DNA from 2 places in the Actinoplanes derwentensis genome. Region 2 is predicted to be linked to the other one. Evidence: riboswitches for the same ligand, from Rfam matches in the RefSeq annotation. Region 2 holds a riboswitch; the other holds the start of a gene.
The links. A riboswitch is a leader RNA that binds a small molecule or an ion and turns the genes downstream of it on or off. The one in region 2 is predicted to bind thiamine pyrophosphate.

Region 1: another riboswitch for thiamine pyrophosphate. It lies ahead of BLU81_RS30085 (thiamine phosphate synthase); the one in region 2 lies ahead of BLU81_RS26935 (ECF transporter S component).

The regions. Positions count from the first base shown of each region.
Region 1 covers NZ_LT629758.1:6,863,410-6,872,455, forward strand. Annotated here, with positions in the region: gene thiC (phosphomethylpyrimidine synthase ThiC) at 1-529, opposite strand, end outside; gene thiD (bifunctional hydroxymethylpyrimidine kinase/phosphomethylpyrimidine kinase) at 657-1,424, opposite strand; gene BLU81_RS30065 (thiamine phosphate synthase) at 1,421-2,038, opposite strand; gene BLU81_RS30070 (thiazole synthase) at 2,074-2,826, opposite strand; gene thiS (sulfur carrier protein ThiS) at 2,829-3,029, opposite strand; gene thiO (glycine oxidase ThiO) at 3,026-4,048, opposite strand; gene BLU81_RS30085 (thiamine phosphate synthase) at 4,153-4,737, opposite strand; TPP riboswitch at 4,731-4,841, opposite strand; gene BLU81_RS30090 (ABC-F family ATP-binding cassette domain-containing protein) at 4,877-6,523, opposite strand; gene BLU81_RS30095 (class I SAM-dependent methyltransferase) at 6,551-7,168, opposite strand; gene BLU81_RS30100 (hypothetical protein) at 7,264-8,010, shown strand; gene truA (tRNA pseudouridine(38-40) synthase TruA) at 7,993-8,820, opposite strand; gene rplQ (50S ribosomal protein L17) at 8,905-9,046, opposite strand, start outside.
Region 2 covers NZ_LT629758.1:6,154,083-6,163,128, forward strand. Annotated here, with positions in the region: gene BLU81_RS26895 (metal ABC transporter substrate-binding protein) at 18-950, shown strand; gene BLU81_RS26900 (metal ABC transporter ATP-binding protein) at 956-1,741, shown strand; gene BLU81_RS26905 (metal ABC transporter permease) at 1,741-2,607, shown strand; gene BLU81_RS26910 (ArsR/SmtB family transcription factor) at 2,638-2,937, shown strand; gene BLU81_RS26915 (Fur family transcriptional regulator) at 2,934-3,335, shown strand; gene BLU81_RS26920 (hypothetical protein) at 3,352-3,960, shown strand; gene BLU81_RS26925 (DUF6328 family protein) at 3,940-4,449, opposite strand; gene BLU81_RS26930 (alpha/beta fold hydrolase) at 4,481-5,296, opposite strand; TPP riboswitch at 5,354-5,458, shown strand; gene BLU81_RS26935 (ECF transporter S component) at 5,533-6,120, shown strand; gene BLU81_RS26940 (ABC transporter ATP-binding protein) at 6,124-7,539, shown strand; gene BLU81_RS26945 (energy-coupling factor transporter transmembrane component T family protein) at 7,536-8,339, shown strand; gene BLU81_RS26950 (YbaB/EbfC family nucleoid-associated protein) at 8,320-8,916, opposite strand; gene BLU81_RS26955 (NHL domain-containing protein) at 9,003-9,046, shown strand, end outside.

The DNA.
Region 1 (9,046 bases), 710 kb from region 2:
TCGGCACGGTACCGATCGGGACCGGAGAATTCCGTACGATCGCCTCCCGGGTCTCATGAATTCTCGGCCCGGTCGACAGATCCATCACCGTGTCGGCACCCCAGCGGGTCGCCCAGGTGAGTTTCTCGACCTCCTCGGCCACCGACGAGGTGACCGCCGACGTACCGATGTTGGCGTTCACCTTCACCAGGAACCGCGACCCGATGATCATCGGCTCGGATTCGGGGTGGTTGACGTTGACGGGCAGCACCGCCCGTCCGGCGGCGATCTCGGCCCGCACCAGCTCGGTGTCCACACCTTCCCGCAGCGCCACGAACTCCATCTCCGGCGTGACGATCCCGGCCCGCGCCGAAGCCAGTTGAGTCCGCCCGGTCCGCCACGGTTTCCGCAGCTCAGGCAGCCCTCTCTCGGGTTCGCTGCCCGGCCCGGACGTGTCGTAGAGCCGCACCGGCGCATGGTCACCGGTGAGCACCACCTCGGTGAACGGCACCCGAATCCCCGGACCCTCGACATAGACCTTACGACGCATGATCAAAACCTCCCAAAATCTGATAAACCCGGCGGCGTACGGCCGAAAAGGGTCCCGCAAAGTGCCGCACACCGCCGGAGCTAATTCATGGGCTGACGTGGCCCGCGGATTGAAGACGGCCCAGGGGTCAGGCGGACCAGCCGAAGTGGTCCAGCGGTCCGGGCCCCGCACCCAGCCGCCACGAGGCGCCGCCACGCAGGCCCCGGTTCACGTAGTCCTTGGCCGCCGCCACCGCCGACGGCACCGCGTCACCAGCGGCCAGCCGCACCGCGATCGCCGACGAGAACGTGCACCCCGACCCGTGGTTGTTACCGGTCGCCACCGGCTCACCCCGCAGCAGCGTGCTCCCCCCGTCGACGTGCAGGACGTCGAGCGCCAGTTCACTACCGGTCACCACGACCGCCCGCGGCCCGAGCGCCGCCAGCTCGGCCGCCGCCGAGACCATCTCGTCGACGGTCTCCACCCGGCGTCCCAGCAGGGCGCCGGCTTCATGCCGGTTCGGCGTCACCACCCGGGCGTACGGCAAGAGCAACCCCACCACGCCCGCCTCCCCCAGCCGGCTCCCCGCGGTGGCCACCAATACCGGATCCACCACGAGATTCGGCAGGTCCCCCGCACGTTCCGCGATCACTTTCGCCACTGCCGGATCCGAGATCATGCCGACCTTGACCGCGACAACCGGCAGATCCCCCAGAACCGCATCCAACTGAGCCGCTACGACATCAGCGGGCACCGGGTGGACAGCCGTAACACCGAGGGTGTTCTGCGCGGTGATCGCCGTGATCACCGAAGTCCCGAAAACCCCCAACGCCGCAAACGTCTTCAGGTCGGCCTGAATCCCCGCACCCCCACCGGAGTCCGACCCGGCAATGGTCAACACCACCGGCGGAGTCACCATCGCCCGGCCCCAACCCCCGCGAAGGCCGCGGTGAGTTCCCCGGCCAGCGACGGCGTCCGCATCACCGCACCCATCACGGCGATGCCCACCGCCCCAGCCGCGGCGCATTCCCGCGCGCGCTCCGCCGAGTCGATCCCGCCGAGCGCCAGCCAGGGCACCGGCGCGCGCATCCCGGCGGCCCCGGCCGCACCGAGTGCCGGCCCGTAGCCCGGCTTGGACACTGTCGGATAGACCGGCGAAACGGTCACGTAGTCCACACCCGACAGATCCTCGAACCCGTGCCAGGAGCGCCCGATCAGGGAGATCCCCGACGACCCGGCACCGAGTCGCCGACCATCCGCCGACGCGACGCCCGACGGCAGCGGATCGGCGCCGGCCAGGTGGACGGCGCTCCCGCCGAGCGGGTCGGGACCGGAAACGATCAATCGACCGGACGGGACGATCGCACGGAGTTCAACTGCCAGAGCCATTCGCCGGGCGTACGGCAGATCCCGCTCGCGAAGAACGACCCACGCCGCGCCGCAGCGAATCGCCTCCCGGACCGCCTCCACCAGCGACCCGGAAGCGGACCGCCGATCCGTGAGCACAACGAGCCCGCCCGGCGTCACCACCGCGCTCCCACCAGGCCCGACACTGCCGCCCGGCGTCACCACCGCGCAATCCCGTCGTCCGGAGTGGACGCCAGTGCGTGGAATCGGCGGGGGATGCGGCCTGCGGACCGGGCCAACCGTCCGGCGGTGACCGCGTGCCGCATCGCCGCCGCCATCGCCGCCGGGTCGTCGGCTCGGGTGATCGCGCTGGCGATCAGTACCGCGTCGCAGCCCAGTTCCATGGCACGGGCCGCGTCCGAGGCCGTTCCGATGCCCGCGTCGAGGACCACCGGCACGTCGACGCTCTGCACGATCAGCTCGATGTGATGCGGGTTGGAGATGCCCAGCCCGGATCCGATCGGCGAACCGGCGGGCATCACCGCGGCGCATCCGGCGTCGGCCAGCCGGCGGGCCAGAATCGGGTCGTCGCTGGTGTACGGCAGTACCGTGAACCCGTCCGCGACGAGTGTCTCCGCAGCTCGCAGCAATTCGACACCATCCGGCAGCAGGGTCCGCTCGTCCCCGATCACCTCCAGTTTGATCAGGTCGGTCTCGAACGCTTCCCGCGCCATCTGCGCCGTCTTCACCGCGTCTCCGGCGGTGTAACACCCGGCCGTGTTCGGCAGCACCCGCACCCCGAGCCGGTCCAGCATCGGCAGAAGCCCGGGCCCGGCGGCGTCCACCCGGCGCAACGCCACCGTGACCAGCGTCGTCTCCGAGGCCGTGATCGCCTCTTCGAGGGCGGCGAGGCTGTTCGCCCCGCCGGTGCCGAGGATCAGCCCGTTGTCCGGCAGGAACCCGTTGTCCATCGTCAGCCTCCCTGCGCGGCGGTGAGGACCTCGACCCGGTCCCCGTCGGCGAGGTCCACCTTCGCCCACGTGGACCTGGGCACCACCGTGCCGTTGACGGCGACCGCCACTCCACGCTGTGCCGCGATGATCTCGGCGACCAGGGTGGCGACGGAGCAGGTGCTCGGCCGGTTCTGCGCCTGGCCGTTGATCGTCAGTCTCATCGGAACCTCCCGGGGGCGAACCCGTCGATGATCGGATCCGCTGACCCGGTCAGCACCAGGTCAGCGATGAGTCGTGCGGTGATCGGGGCCAGCAGGATCCCGTTACGGAAGTGCCCGGCCGCCACCACGATCCGGCGGCCGGGGCTGTCGTCGAGGGCTCCCAGGACCGGACCGTTGTCCGGCGTGCCCGGCCGGTGGCCCACGGTCACCTCGGTCAGTTCGTGTTCGGCGAGACCCGGCACCAGATCGAGGGCGGCGCGCAGCAGGTCGTGCACCCCTGATGCGGTGGTGTGCAGGTCGGCGCGTTCCTCCTGGGTGGCTCCGACCACGACTTCACCGTCGGCGCGGGGCACCAGGTAGACGTGCCGCCCGTCGGCCGCCCCGTCGATCACGTGCCGGAGCAGACCCGGCTCCCCGCGCAGGCGCAGCACCTGGCCTTTGACCGGCCGGATCGGCAACCCGGTGAGGGCGGCCGTCCCCACACCGGCGGCGACCACGATCACGTCCGCGTCCACGTCGGACAGATCGGTGACCCGGTGGGCGACGATCCGGCCTTTCAGCCGTTCCCGCAGCACCGCGACCACTTTGCGCGGGTCGGCCTGATGTTCGTGGGCCGCGAACGCTCCGGCCCGCACTCGCGGCGAGATCGCCGGTTCGCGATCACGCACCTGAGATCCGCTCAACCGGGCGAGCTTCTGGTGTCTCCACTCGCGCGCCGACTCGGCCACGTCATCGGCGGTGAGGGCGACGGACAGCGTCCCGGCCGTGTCGTAGCCGACGTCACCGAGCGAGGCCGCGAACTCCGGCCACATCGCGTGGGACGCCTCCAGCAGCCGGGTGAGGTGCGGATATTCGAAGGCCGACTCGCCACCCGGCGCGAGCATCCCGGCCGCGACGTGCCAGGCCCCGTCCCTGCCGTCCGGCGCCGGATCATGAACGGTGACGTCGGCCCCACGAGCGAGCAACTCGGCGGCGATGGCGAGCCCGATGATCCCGCCCCCAGCAACCGCCACCCGGATCCCGAAGAAACCGGACGACGCGGGGAGAACGGAACCGGGCGACGCCGAGAAGGCCGAACCGGGTGCCGCCGGGAGAGAAGCAGGCCGCGCGGAGTGACCCCTGCTCATCGCAGGGCCGCCAGGAAGTCTGCGACTGCTCCCTTCGGGTCCGCCACGAAGGCGGAGACCGCCGCGATGCCGTGCACCGCGAGCTGCGGCACCCGTTCCGCGGTGATGCCGCCGATGGCGAGGACCGGAGTGCCCGGCACCGCCTCGGCGACGGCCGCGATCGCGGCCGCTCCGAGTGGTGGTGGCAGTCCGTCCTTGGTGGACGTGGGGAACGCCGGCCCGACGCCGAGATAGGTGGCCCCGGCCGCCACCGCCGCCCGCGCCGACGAGGCGGACCGGCAGGTGGCACCGATGATCGCGGACCGCCTGAGGACCCGCCGGACGGCGTCGACCGGCAGGTCGTCCGCACCGACGTGCACCCCGTCCGCACCGGCGGCCAGTGCCACTCCGACCCGGTCGTTGACCAGCACCGTGGTACCGGCCGAACGGCAGATCGCGACCGCTTCGACGGCCACCGCGTAGGCGGCGGCGTCGCTGGTCTTGACCCGGATCTGAACGGCCACTTCATCGAGCCCGGCCACACCACGGACGACGTCGATCGAGTCCGTTATGACATGGATACGGGGAAACGATGTGCCCATGAAGCACTCCTCCCTGCGCCGGCATTACCCGGATCAGGTTCGACGGTCGGGGGCCGCGTCAGCCCCCCTCTCAGCCCGGTGCCCGGACTCCCGTGGGGTAGTAAGTAACCGGACCATAACCGGTCCGTGACGAAAAAAGCTAGCGCACGTCCCAGACCGGCTCGGGCACCTCGACGACCTCGCCATCGCTCCTGAACAGCACGAAACGATCGAAGGACCGGGTGAACCAGCGGTCGTGCGTGACCGCGATCACCGTGCCTTCGAAGGCTTTCAGCCCCTCTTCCAGCGCTTCCGCCGAAGCCAGGTCCAGGTTGTCCGTCGGCTCGTCGAGCAGCAGAACGGTCGCACCGGACAACTCCAGCAGCAGCACCAGGAACCGGGCCTGCTGTCCACCCGAGAGGGTGCCGAACCGCTGGTCACCCTGGGCCGCCAGTTCGTACCGGTTGAGGGACTTCATCGCCCCGGCCCGGTCCTGTCCGGACCGATGGTCGTCACCGCGCCAGAGGATCTCGACGAGGGTCTTCTCCATCAACTCCGGCCGGTCGTGTGTCTGCGAGAAGTGCCCGGGCCGCACCCGGGCGCCGAGCCGGGCCCGGCCGCCGTGGGCGACGCGCGCGAGCGGTGCCCCGTCGACCGGTTTGTGTTCCAGGTCGGGGTCGGTACCACCGGCCGCGAGCAGCCGCAGGAAGTGGGATTTGCCGGTGCCGTTGGCGCCGAGAACGGCCACCCGGTCCCCGTACCAGATCTCCAGGTCGAACGGGAACGTCAGGTTCTCGATCTCGACCTGTTCGCAGATGACGGCACGTTTGGCGGTGCGGCCACCGCGCAGGTTCATCCGGACCGACTGGTCTTTCGGCGGCAGCGGCGGCGGGCCGGCCTCCTCGAACTTGCGGAGCCGGGTCTGCGCGGCCTGATAGCGGGAGGCGAGACCGTCGTTGTAGGCGGCCTTGTTCTTCAGGGTGAAGACGAGTTCCTTCAGCTTCTCGTGCTCCTCGTCCCAGCGGCGGCGCAGTTCCTCCATCCGCTCGTGCCGGTTGACCCGGGCCTCGTGCCAGGAGATGAAACCGCCGGGGTGGGTCCAGGCGCCGCCACCTTCGACGGTCACCACCCGGTCGGCGGTCTCGGCCAGCAGCTCCCGGTCGTGGGAGACGTAGAGCACCGATTTGCTCGACTCGCGCAGGCGCTGTTCGAGCCAGCGTTTGGCGGGGACGTCGAGGAAGTTGTCCGGCTCGTCGAGCAGCAGCACCTCGTCGGAGCCACGGAACAGCAGGTCGAGGGCGAACCGTTTCTGTTCACCGCCGGAGAGGGTGCGCACCACCCGGTGCCGGGCCTGCTCCCACGGCTTGCCGAGGATGCCGACGGTCACGGTGTCGAAGAGGACCTCGGCGTCGTAGCCGCCGGCCTCACCCCAGTTCGCGAGCGCGTTGGCGTACGCCAATTGGGTCTTCTCGGTCTCGTCGAGTGCCGCGGTGGCTGTGGCCAATCTCTCGCCGGCCGCTCGCAGCGGTGGCGCGACCAGCGACAACGCGAGGTCCTCCAGGGTCCGGTCGTCGCCGATCATGCCGATGAACTGGCGCATCACCCCGAGTCCACCGGCTCTGGCGATCGTCCCGCTCTGGGTGGGTATATCACCCGCCACCATCCGCATGAGCGTGGTTTTGCCCGCTCCGTTGGGACCGACGAGCGCGACCTTGGCACCCTCGCCGACCCGGAACGACACGTCGGAGAACAGCTCCCGGCCGTCCGGGAGCACGAATCCGGCGCTGGCGACATCCACATAACCCATGGCGGCATCCTCCCTGTAAGGAACTGCTCAGTCAGCCGATTTTCCGGTGACCCGGAGCACCCGGTAGCCCTTCTGGCTGGCCATCCGCTCGACCGTCCATCCCAGCCCGACGAGCCAGGTGTGCAGCGAGTCACCGCCGAGGTGCCGGTTGATCACCAGCCAGGCCACGCCGCCGGGGGCGAGGCGGGGCAGCCAGCGTTCCAGCAGCACGTGCAGTTCGGCTTTGCCGACGTGGGTGGGCGGGTTGCTCCAGATCTCGGTGAAGGTCACCTCGTCCGGGACGTCGTCGGGTGCCGTGACCAGCAGCCGGCCGGCCAGTTCGAGTCGTTCGGCGTTCTCGGCGGCCAGCTCCCGGGCACGCGAGTTGACGTCGATCGCGTAGACGGTCGCCCGGGGCGCCTCAGTGGCCAGCACACAGGCGATCGGACCGTACCCACATCCGAGGTCCAGCAGGATGCCCTCGGTGTTCTGGTCGGGCAGTGCGCCCTTGCGCAGCAGCACAGCGGTGCCGGGGTCGAGGCGCCCGGCGGAGAAGACGCCGGAGGCGACGGCGAGCCGGTAATCCCGGCCGGCGGCATTGAACTCGATCTCGCCCTTGTGGAACGGCGCGTCGGGTTCGGCGGTGAAGTAGTGGTCGGCGCTCACCCGTTGAGTTTCCCGCCGCCGGGTCACGGCCTGCGCGCCGGGGTGGCGGACAGGCTGTGCGTTCATAGATCAGCGTGCACGCCTAGCTTGAGCGGATGCGGCACGCCACCCCGACGCGCTCCGCAGGCCGGCACCGCCGAACGACCCGGCGGCACCTCCGGAGCGAACCCCATCCGACCGCTCATCTGCTCGCCCGCGGCCTCGCCGCCCTGATCGTGCTCGGCATCTTCGTGATGGTGGGCATCCTCGTCGTCGCCGACGAACAGCGGCCGTCCCCCGGCCGTACCCTCGCCTCCGCGGAGATCGACGCCCGTATCGCGTCCCGGACGGTCGATCCCGCAGCGCTCAGCACCGCGGAGGTCTTCCCGGCCGGCTCCGCCGATTTCGCGACGACGGCGCGGGAGGTCACGGCCGACTGCGCGGTCGCGGCCACCGGCGCCTTGCGGACGACCCTGGCCCGGTACGGGTGTACGCAAGCCGTCCGGGCCGCCCTGACCGTCGGATACGCCGACTACCGGATCACCGCCGGCATGCTGAACCTGCCCGACACAGCGAGTGCCACCGCGGTCAACGATCAGGTCCGCGCCCTGGTGGAGACCGGTGACGGCGGGTTCGCCGACATGTCCGGCGCCGCCACCGCCGCGGGCACTCCGGTGCTGTGGCGCACCCGCGGCCACTACGTCATGTACTGCGTGATCACCGGGCCGGCCGGCGCTCTGGTGCCGGCCGGCGACCCACGGGTCCAGCGGGTCACCACCGAACTGCTGGACACCCACCTGCACGATCGGGTGCTGGTCCGCCGGGCCGGGGCCGCGTCCCGTGGATCACGCGACCGGGCTTGACCGCAACCGGCGGGTGGCGACGGCTTGGGTCCGGTACTCGGCCACGTCCGGGTACCCGACCTCGACCAGGGTCAGTCCACGGGCCGGGGCCACCACCACGACGTTGGAGCGCTCGCGCTGGGTGAGCAGCTTGGCCGGCCACTCCGGGCCCCGCCGGCCGTCCCCGACCGCCAGCATCGCCCCGACCAGGCTGCGAACCATGGCCTGACAGAACGCGTCGGCCCGCACGGTCGCCACGCAGATCCCGTCCGGGTCCCGTCGCCAGTCCAGCCGGTTGATCGCCCGGATCGTGGTGGCGTGCTCCTTGCGCTTGCAGAACGCGGCGAAGTCGTGCTCGCCGACCAGCCCGGCCGCGGCCGCGTTGAGCCGGTCCAGATCGAGCGGCCGTGGCCAGCCGAGGGTGTCGTGCCGGCGCAGCGGCTCCGGTCCCCACTGGGTGTCCGAGACCCGGTACTCGTACCGCCGGAAGGTCGCCGAGAACCGCGCGTCGAAAGTATCCGGAACCGGGGTGATCGCCCGGACCCGGGCGTCCGGCGGGACCAGGGCGGCGAGCCGCCGCAGCAACGTCGGGGACAGTTCGGTCCAGTGTTCGACCGGCAGGTCGACGTGACAGACCTGCCCGGTCGCGTGCACACCGGCATCGGTGCGGCCGGCCACCGTCATCCCGAGTCGCGTCTCCGCACCGACGAGCCGGGCAAAGGCTTCGAGCAAGACCCCGGCGACGGTACGTCTACCGGGCTGGATCGCCCAGCCGTAGAAATCAGCGCCGTCGTACGACAGGTCCAGCCGCAGCCGGATCGTTTCGGTCATCACTCCTCGTTCACGGAAAAGACTGAGGCCCAGCACCCCCGAAAGGATGCCGGGCCTCAGCCGATGAAACTACGGCCGTGAGGATCAGGCCTTGGCGGTGTCGTCGCCCTCGGCCTTGTCAGCCTCGGTCTCGGCACCCTTGTCGCCGGAAGCGCTCACCGGAGCCTCAGCGTCCTGGTCGTCACTCTTGCTCGAGGGGGTCTCGTCCTCCTCGGGCGCGAGCGCC
Region 2 (9,046 bases):
CGGCCAGAGTTGCTGACATGATGCGCCGCCTCGCTGTACCCGCCGCCGCCCTGCTCCTGACCTCCGCCCTCGCCGGCTGCAGCGATTCGGCGAACGGGGACGACGGCAAGCTCGACGTCGTCACCGCCTTCTACCCGCTCCAGTTCCTCTCCGAGCGGATCGGCGGCGAGGCCGTCCGCGTCTCCACCCTCACCAAGCCGGGCGCCGAGCCGCACGACGTCGAGCTGACCGCCAGCCAGGTGGGCGAGGTCGCCGACGCGGGCGTGATCGTCTACCTGAACGGCTTCCAGCCGGCCGTGGACGACGCGGTGAAGCAGAACGGCGGCGACCGGGCCTTCGACGCCACCTCGGTGATCGAGATGATCCCGCGCGCCGAGGCCGACGACCACGCCGAGGAAGAGGGCGCGGAGCACGCCGAGGAAGAGGAGCACGGCCCGAACGACCCGCACGTCTGGCTGGACCCGGAGCGCCTGGCCACCATCGGTGACAAGCTGGCCGAGCGTCTCGGCAAGGCCGACCCGGACCACGCGGCCGACTTCACCGCCCGGGCCGCCACCCTGCGCACCGAGCTGACCACCCTGGACGGCGAGTTCAAGACCGGGCTGGCCGACTGCGCCCGCCGCGAGCTGGTCACCAGCCACAGCGCGTTCGGTTACCTGGCGAGCCGCTACGAGCTGACCCAGATCGGCATCACCGGCATCGACCCGGAGACCGAGCCGTCGCCGCAGCGCCTGGCCGCGGTGGCCGCCGAGGCCAAGGAGCACGGCACCACCACGATCTTCTTCGAGACCCTGGTCAGCCCCAAGGTCGCGGAGACCATCGCCAAGGAGGTCGGGGCGCAGACCGCGGTTCTCGACCCCATCGAGGGCCTGACCGACGCGTCAGCGGATTATTTCTCGGTGATGCGTGCCAACCTGACCGCACTGAAGCTGGGTCTGGAGTGTAAGTAAACAAAATGAGCTTTGTCGTCGAGACCGAACACCTCGCCGCCGGATACGACGGCCGCGAGATCCTGCGGGACGTGTCATTGAGGGTCACCGCAGGCGACGTGGTCGCGGTCCTCGGCGCCAACGGCTCGGGCAAATCAACATTGATTCGTACGATCCTCGGTCTCGTCCCCACCCTGCGCGGCGGGATCGAGCTGTTCGGGACCCCGCAGAAACGGTTCCGGCAGTGGGAACGGATCGGTTACGTGCCACAGCGACTCGGCGCCGGCAGCGGTGTGCCGGCCAGCGTCGGTGAGGTCGTCGCGTCGGGCCGTCTGGCCCGGCGCGGCGTCTTCGGTTTCCCCGGTAGGACCGACAAGGCGGCGGTACGCGAGGCGCTGCACGCGGTCGGCCTGCTGGACCGGATCGACGACCCGGTGGCCACTCTCTCCGGCGGTCAGCAGCAGCGCACCCTGATCGCCCGGGCGCTGGCCGGCAAGCCGGACCTGCTGGTGCTGGACGAGCCGAACGCCGGAGTCGACGCGGCCAGTCAGGAGGCGTTCGCCGGGGCACTGGCCCGGTTCGCCGGGGACGGCGGCACCATCCTGCTGGTCCTGCACGAGCTGGGCCCGCTGCGGCCGCTGATCGGGCGGGCCGTGGTGGTGCACGACGGGCGGATCGCGCACGAGGGCACTCCCCCGGAGCCGGCCGGGCATCACGCCGAACCGGACCACGAGCATCTGCATCCGCACGCTGAGGAGATCAAGCCCGCGATCTGCGAGTGGGCGCCCACCGAAGGGACGAAGGCGTACTGATGGAACTGCTCGCACTCCCCTTCATGCAGCGGGCCCTGATCGCCGCCCTGATCATCGGGCTGGCCGCCCCGGCGCTCGGCATCTACCTGGTCCAGCGGCGGCTGTCGCTGATCGGGGACGGCATCGGGCACGTGGCCCTCACCGGCGTCGGTGTCGGCCTGCTGACCGGCACGTCCCCGGTGCTGACGGCGGTTCTGGTGTCGATCGTGGGCGCGGTCGGGGTGGAGCTGATCCGGGAGCGTGGCCGTACCTCCGGGGATCTGGCCCTGGCCCTGCTCTTCTACGGCGGTATCGCCGGCGGGGTGCTGCTGGTCGGCCTCTCCGAGGACAGCAGCACCAGCCTGATGCAGTACCTGTTCGGCTCCCTGCTGACCACCTCGGCGGAGGATCTGTGGGTGATCGGCGGGCTGGGCGCGGTGGTGGTGGCCGCGATGCTGGTGTTCCGGCCGGCGCTGTTCGCACTCTGCAACGACGAGGAGTACGCGAAGGTCAGCGGCCTGCCGGTGCGGACCCTCAACATCATGCTGGCGGTGACGACCGCGCTGACGGTGACCATCGCCATGCGTACCGTCGGCCTGTTGCTCGTCTCGGCCCTGATGGTGGTGCCGGTCGCCGCGGCCCAGCAGGTGACCCGTGGTTTCCGCAGCACGATGACGCTGGGGATGCTGATCGGGGTGGGCGCCGCCGGGGCCGGGGTGCTGGTGTCGGCGGAGGCGGACACCGCACCCGGTGCGACCACGGTGCTGCTGGCCCTGGCGATCTTCGTCGGGACCGCCGTCGGCGGCTCCGCGCTGCGGCGGCTGCGGCGACGGCGCGGTGACTCTCCGGTGACCTCGGAGCCACCGGATGTCGTGCTGCATGCTTGACGTCCGGGTGGCTGTACCGTTGTCGCAACGATGACGACCACCGGCTACGAAGCGTACGAATCGGCGGGGGCGCTGCTGCGCGCGCTCTCGGCGCCGATCCGTGTGGCCATCGTGGTCGAGCTGGGTGTCGGTGAGCGCTGTGTGCACGATCTCGTGGAGAAGCTCGGCGCTCCGCAGCCCCTGGTCTCCCAGCACCTGCGGGTGCTGCGCGGAGCCGGTGTGGTGCGGGGTGTCCGGCGTGGCCGGGAGATCGCATACTCCCTGGTGGACGAACACGTCGCGCACATCGTCGCCGACGCCGTGAGCCACGCCAGGGAGAGCCGACAGTGAACGCCGATACCACGATCCGCAACACCAAGCAGCGCAGTGCGGTCAGCGCGGTCCTCGCCGAGACCGAGGGTTTCCACAGCGCACAGGACCTGCACGCGATGCTGCGTGACCGGGGCGAGCGGGTGGGGCTGACCACCGTCTACCGGACGTTGCAGGGGCTGGCCGACGCCGGCGAGATCGACGTGATGCGGCCGCCGGGTGGCGAGCACCTCTACCGTCGCTGCAGCCAGGGCCACCACCACCATCTGGTGTGCCGCTCGTGCGGGCGGACCGTCGAGGTGGCCGGGCCGGCTGTGGAGTCGTGGGCCGACAAGGTCGCCGGTCAGCACGGGTTCGTGGACGTCTCGCACACCATGGAGATCTTCGGGACATGCCCGGAGTGCGCCGCGAAGCAGTGAGTGCGACGCTTCGGGGGTGAAGTTCTACGCCGACCGCGTACCCGTCGCCCTCCGCCAGCTTCTCACCGACATCGCCGTCGTCCTCTGGGTCTACCTGTGGATCCGGGTGGCGTTGTGGATCCACGACACGGTGGAGCAGCTCGCCGTTCCCGGGCAGAAACTGGAGAGCGCCGGCAGCGGCATCGCCGCCAACCTGGCCGAGGCCAGCGGCAAGGTGGGGCGGGTTCCGCTCGTCGGTGACGAGCTGACCAAACCGTTCACCGGGGCCGCCGACGCCGCCCGGTCGATCGCCGAGGCCGGTCACGACCAGCAGGAGTTCGTGGCTCAGCTGGCGCTTATCCTGCCGGCGATCGCGTTGTCCGTACCGCTGGCTCTGGTGCTCTTCCTGTGGTTGCCGTTGCGGGTGCGCTGGATCCGCCGGGCCGGGGTCGCGGCGGCCGTCCGCGACAACCCGGCCGGGCAGGATCTGCTGGCGTTGCGGGCACTGGCCTCGCAGCCCCTGACCGACCTGGCGAAACTGGGGCCGGACATCGCTCAGAGCTGGCGCTCCGGCGATCCGGCCGCGGTCACCGCCCTGGCCGATCTGGAACTGCGCAGACTGGGGCTACGACACCGCCGCCGCTGAGTCATCGTCGTCATCGTCGTCGCCCCACTCACGGTGGGCGAACGGCAGGACGGCCCAGAAGGTGAGGAACCAGCCGCCGGTCAGCACGGTCAGCGGGATCGCCCACTTCCAGTCCAGCAGATAGTCGGTGATCATCAGGACACTGGTGGTCATCGCGATCAGCATGAAGGCCAGACCGCCGGTGGCCATCTTGTGGGCGTACCGCACCAGTTCGGGTTTGCGGCCCTGCCGGAACAGCGCGCGGTGGAACGCCACCGGCGAGATGATCATCGCGGTGGCGAACGCCGCGCTGATCAGCGCCACCACGTAGGTGTCCTTCTGGAAATCGGTGGTGTTCGGGAAGCCGCTGCTGAACGGCAGGGTCAACAGGAACGCGAAGAGGATCTGCACGCCGGTCTGCGCGACGCGCAGCTCCTGAAGGAGATCCGCGAAGTTGCGGTCCCAGCGTTGCTTCTCGGTCTCACGGGGGGAGTGGGTATCGACCGCCATGCCGCGCCGAATTCCCCGAACCACCCCATGGTCAAACGCCGATCCGTGCCAGCACCACTTCGGCCAGCTCACGGGGGGCCTGTTCGGGCACCCAATGGCTGACTCCGCGCATCACCACCAGCTGGTAGTCGGCGTCCACCCAGTCCCGGGTGCGCAACACCGCGGTCCGGCCGATCACCGGGTCCTTGTCACTCCACACGAACGTGGTCGGCACGTTCACCACGCCCAGGTTGGCGACGTCGTCACCGTTGAACGCCCGGTACCAGTTCAGGCCGCCGGTGAGCCGGCCCGGTTCGCGCATCGCCGCGATGTACTGCTCGGCGCGCATCCCGATCGGCCGCAGCATCGCCTTCAGCATCATCCCGTGCCGGGCCAGCAGCAGCCGTTCGGCCACCGGCGAACGGAACACGCTGAAGTAGGCGAGCCGGGCACTCTGACTGGTCCGGAGCCGCAACGCCAGCGCCAGCGCTCTCGGGTGCGGCACCGAGATCGCGGTCAGGGTCCGCACCCGCTCCGGGTGGCGGGCGGCGAGCTGCCAGCCGACCTGCGCGCCCCAGTCGTGGCCGACCACGTGCGCCTTCTCCACCCCGAGCGCGTCGAGGACGGCCACCGCGTCGGCGGTCACCGAGCCCATCGTGTACGCGGCCGGTTCAGCAGGCCGTGCGCCGGGCGAACAGCCACGCTGGTCCAGCGCGTACGTCCGGAGCCCGGCCGCGTGCAACCGGGGCACCATCAGGTCGAACTCCCGGGAATCCTGCGGAAATCCGTGCAGCAGGAGCACCGGATCCCCGTCCTGTGGACCGCCCTCGTGGACGTCGAATGTCAGTCCGCGAGCTTTGACCTCGATCACGTGATCCCCTCCTGTACCCACCCGTTACCAGGTGTTACGGTCACCGCAGCAAATGTAATCCGACAGGGGAGCGCACAGCGCTGAGAGTGCGGGTAAATCCGCAGACCCTCGCACCTGATCTGGGTAATGCCAGCGCAGGAAGTTCGGTCTTCTCCAGCCGCGTCGTGTCCCGGGCACCGTCGCCCGGGGGCCACGGCGTGCGTCTCCTCCCGGTACCCGCTGGGAGGCGTTTCATGACAACCAACCCGAACCGGTGGCGAACGATAGACATCGTCGTCGCCTCCGTCATCGCTGTGGCGTTCGGCGTGATCTTCTGGGCCTGGAACACGGTCTGGTCGGTCACCGAGGGCGCCTTCGCCTTCTTCCCCCCGGCGCAGACACTGCTCTACGGAGTGTGGCTGATCCCGGCCGTCCTCGGTGGGCTGATCGTCCGCAAACCAGGCGCCGCCCTCTACACCGAGCTGGTGGCGGCCATCGTGTCGGCGCTGCTCGGCAACGCGTGGGGTGCCACCGTCATCCCGCAGGGCCTGGTCCAGGGCCTGGGCGCCGAGCTGGCGTTCGCGGTCCTGTTCTACCGCACCTTCAACCTGCCGGCGGCTCTGCTGGCTGGTGCGCTGACCGGGGCGAGTGCGGCTCTCTTCGACTTCTTCGCCTGGAATTCGGAGACCGCGCTGTGGTCGTACCGGGTGCCGTACGCGCTGCTCACCGTGGTCAGCGGCACCATCCTGGCCGGGCTCGGCGCCTGGGCGCTGGTCCGGGCGCTGACCCCGACCGGGGTGCTGGACAGGTTCGGCGCTGGCCGGGAACGGGCAACCATCTAAGAGATGAGTGACGTTCGGCTTCGCGGTTTCGGGTGGCGGCACGCCGGACGCCGCGCCTGGGCTCTCCGCGGGCTGGACCTCGATGTCCGGCACGGCGAGCGGGTGCTCCTGCTGGGTCCTTCCGGGGCCGGCAAGAGCACCCTGCTCAGTGCTCTCGCCGGGCTGCTGCCGGCGGACTCCGGTGAGTCCGAGGGCACGATCGAGATCGGCGGCCCCGATTCGCGGGCCGGCATCGTCTTCCAGGATCCGCAGACCCAGATCGTGATGGCCCGCAGCGGCGACGACGTGGCGTTCGGCCTGGAGAACCAGGGGATTCCCGCCGCCGACATCTGGCCGCGGGTGTCCGATGTGCTGGATCGAGCCGGATTCCCGTACCCGATCAATCGCCCGACCGCCGCGCTCTCCGGCGGCGAGGCGCAGCGCCTGGCCCTCGCCGGCGTCCTCGTTCTTCGCCCCGGCCTGCTGCTGCTCGACGAACCGACGGCCAATCTGGACCCGTCCGGCGCCGCGCTGATCCGGGCGGCGATCACCCGCGCCACCGGCCCCGACACCACGCTGATCATCGTGGAACACCGGGTCGCCGAGGTGCTGCCGCTGGTCGACCGGGTGGTGGTCCTGGAGCCGGGCGGCGGCGTGCGAGCCGACGGATCACCCGAGGTGATCTTCGCCGCCTACGGCGACAAACTAGCCGGCGAGGGCGTCTGGGTGCCGGGTTTCACCTTTCCCCTTCTAAAATCAACATCTCCTACGACCGACGTTCTGGTACGTGCGGAGCAGGCGACCGTGGCCGGCCGTCTGGCGCCCGTCTCGATCCACGCCGGTGCCGGTGAGATCCTGGCCGTGACAGGCCCCAACGGTGCCGGCAAATCCACCCTGGCCCTGCTGCTCGGCGGCCTGCTCGCCCCCAGCACCGGCCGGATCACCGCGTTCGGCGACAACCGGCCACCGCATCGCTGGCGGGCCGCCACCCTGGCCACCCGGATCGGTTCGGTCTTCCAGAACCCGGAACACCAGTTCGTCACCGGCCGGGTCGCCGACGAACTGGCCCTCGGCCCCCGGCGGATCGGCCACTCCCCCGCCGAGGTCACCCGGATCGTCGACGAGCTGCTGCAGCGGTTGCGCCTGGACAACCTGGCCGAAGCCAACCCGTACACCCTGTCCGGAGGTGAGGCCCGCCGGCTGAGTGTCGCCACCGCGCTGGCCACCGCCCCGCAGTTGCTGGTCCTCGACGAACCCACGTTCGGCCAGGACCGCCGCACCTGGCGCGAGCTGGCCGATCTGCTGGCCGCGCTGCGCGACGACGGCCACGGCATCGTCGCGGTCACCCACGACGAGGCGTTCGTCCGCACCCTGGCCGACCGCATCGTCCCCCTCGGCGAACCGGCACCGGACCCACTCCCCCGAAGGTCGCGGCCGTGACTCTTTCGTTCGCGCCGATCGCTGATCCCACCGCGCCGCTCGCCCGTCGCAACCCGGTCGCCAAGGCCGGCGCCGCCCTCCTCTTCACCCTGCCGCTGATCTCCACAGTCGACCCGTTCACCCCGGCCGCCGCCCTGGTCGTCGAAGTACTGGTCCTGCCGTTCTTCGGAGTCCGCCCCGGCCTGCTCCTGCGCCGGGCCATGCCGCTGCTGCTCAGCGCCGCCGGCATCCTCGTCACGATGATCCTGTTCGCCGCCGACCGGACCGGCTCGCTGTTGTTGGCTCTGGGCCCGATCACGGTGACCACCGGGGTGCTGTCCACCGCGTTCGCCCTGATCCTGCGCATCTTCGCGATAGCCCTGCCCGGCATCGTGGTCTTCGCCACCACCGACCCCACCGACCTGGCCGACGCCCTGGTCCAGAACGCCAAGGCCCCCGCCCGTTTCGCGATCGGCGCCCTGGCCGCGTTCCGCCTGATCCCCCTGCTGGGCCAGGAGTGGCGAACCCTGACCTTGGCCCGCCGAGCCAGAGGCGTAGACGCCGGCCACAACCCACTGGCCAGACTGCGCCTGTTCGCCTCGACGGCGTTCGCCCTGCTGGTCGGAGCGCTACGCCGAGGCGTCCGTTTGGCGGTGGCGATGGACGCCCGCGGCTTCGACTCGGGCGTGCCCCGCACTTACGCCCGCCGCCAGCGTTTCACCACCCCGGACACGTTCCTGCTGGCATCAGCTTTCCTGACCGCGCTGGCAATCATCGCCGCCGCGGTCTTCCTGGGCTTCTTCAACCCGATCGTCGGCTGATCCAGGCGCCGTCCGGCCCGGCCTGATCGATCCAGTTCCGTGGCACGCCGATGTCGAAGTACTCGCCGCGAAGAAGGGCCAGTTTCGCCGTACGATCACGGATCACCGCGTCGAAGGCTGACACCGCTTCCTGGACGAAGAACCGCTCGGATGTGTCACGGACGGTGCCTTCGACGATCTCGACCTGCCAGCGGGTGGCCCCGGTGAGCCGGAGGTGAACACAACCGCCGGGAGAGATCCCCTCACAGCCGAGTTCCTGAAGCTCCTCGGCGAACCGTTGCGCTCGTGGATCGCCGGCGCGGCGCCGGTTCTGCTCCGCTTCGCCGCGGCTCTGCCCAAGCGCGAGGCGGGTGATCTCCGCACGCCGGCGTGTCCATACGACCCAGGTACTGGTGCCCAATGCGCTGAGTTGCCGGGCGAGTCCACGATCGTCGTACCACTGGTAAGTCCGGGCGCGGAACCTCAACTCCAACCGGTTCTCGCCGGTGACAGTGGCCTGGATGGCGCCGTCCGATGAGGTGCCGGTGACGCTCATGGTTCGCAACCGTTCGCCGAGATCAGTCTCCTGATGCCACACGGCCGCCTCGTTTCCGCAGCTTGATCATCAATTCCCATCGACGTCACTGAACCTATCCGACCCTGCCGTGGTACACCTCAGTTGTGATGAGTCCTCGTGTCGCCGTCCTGGCGGTTCTCACCGCGTCAGT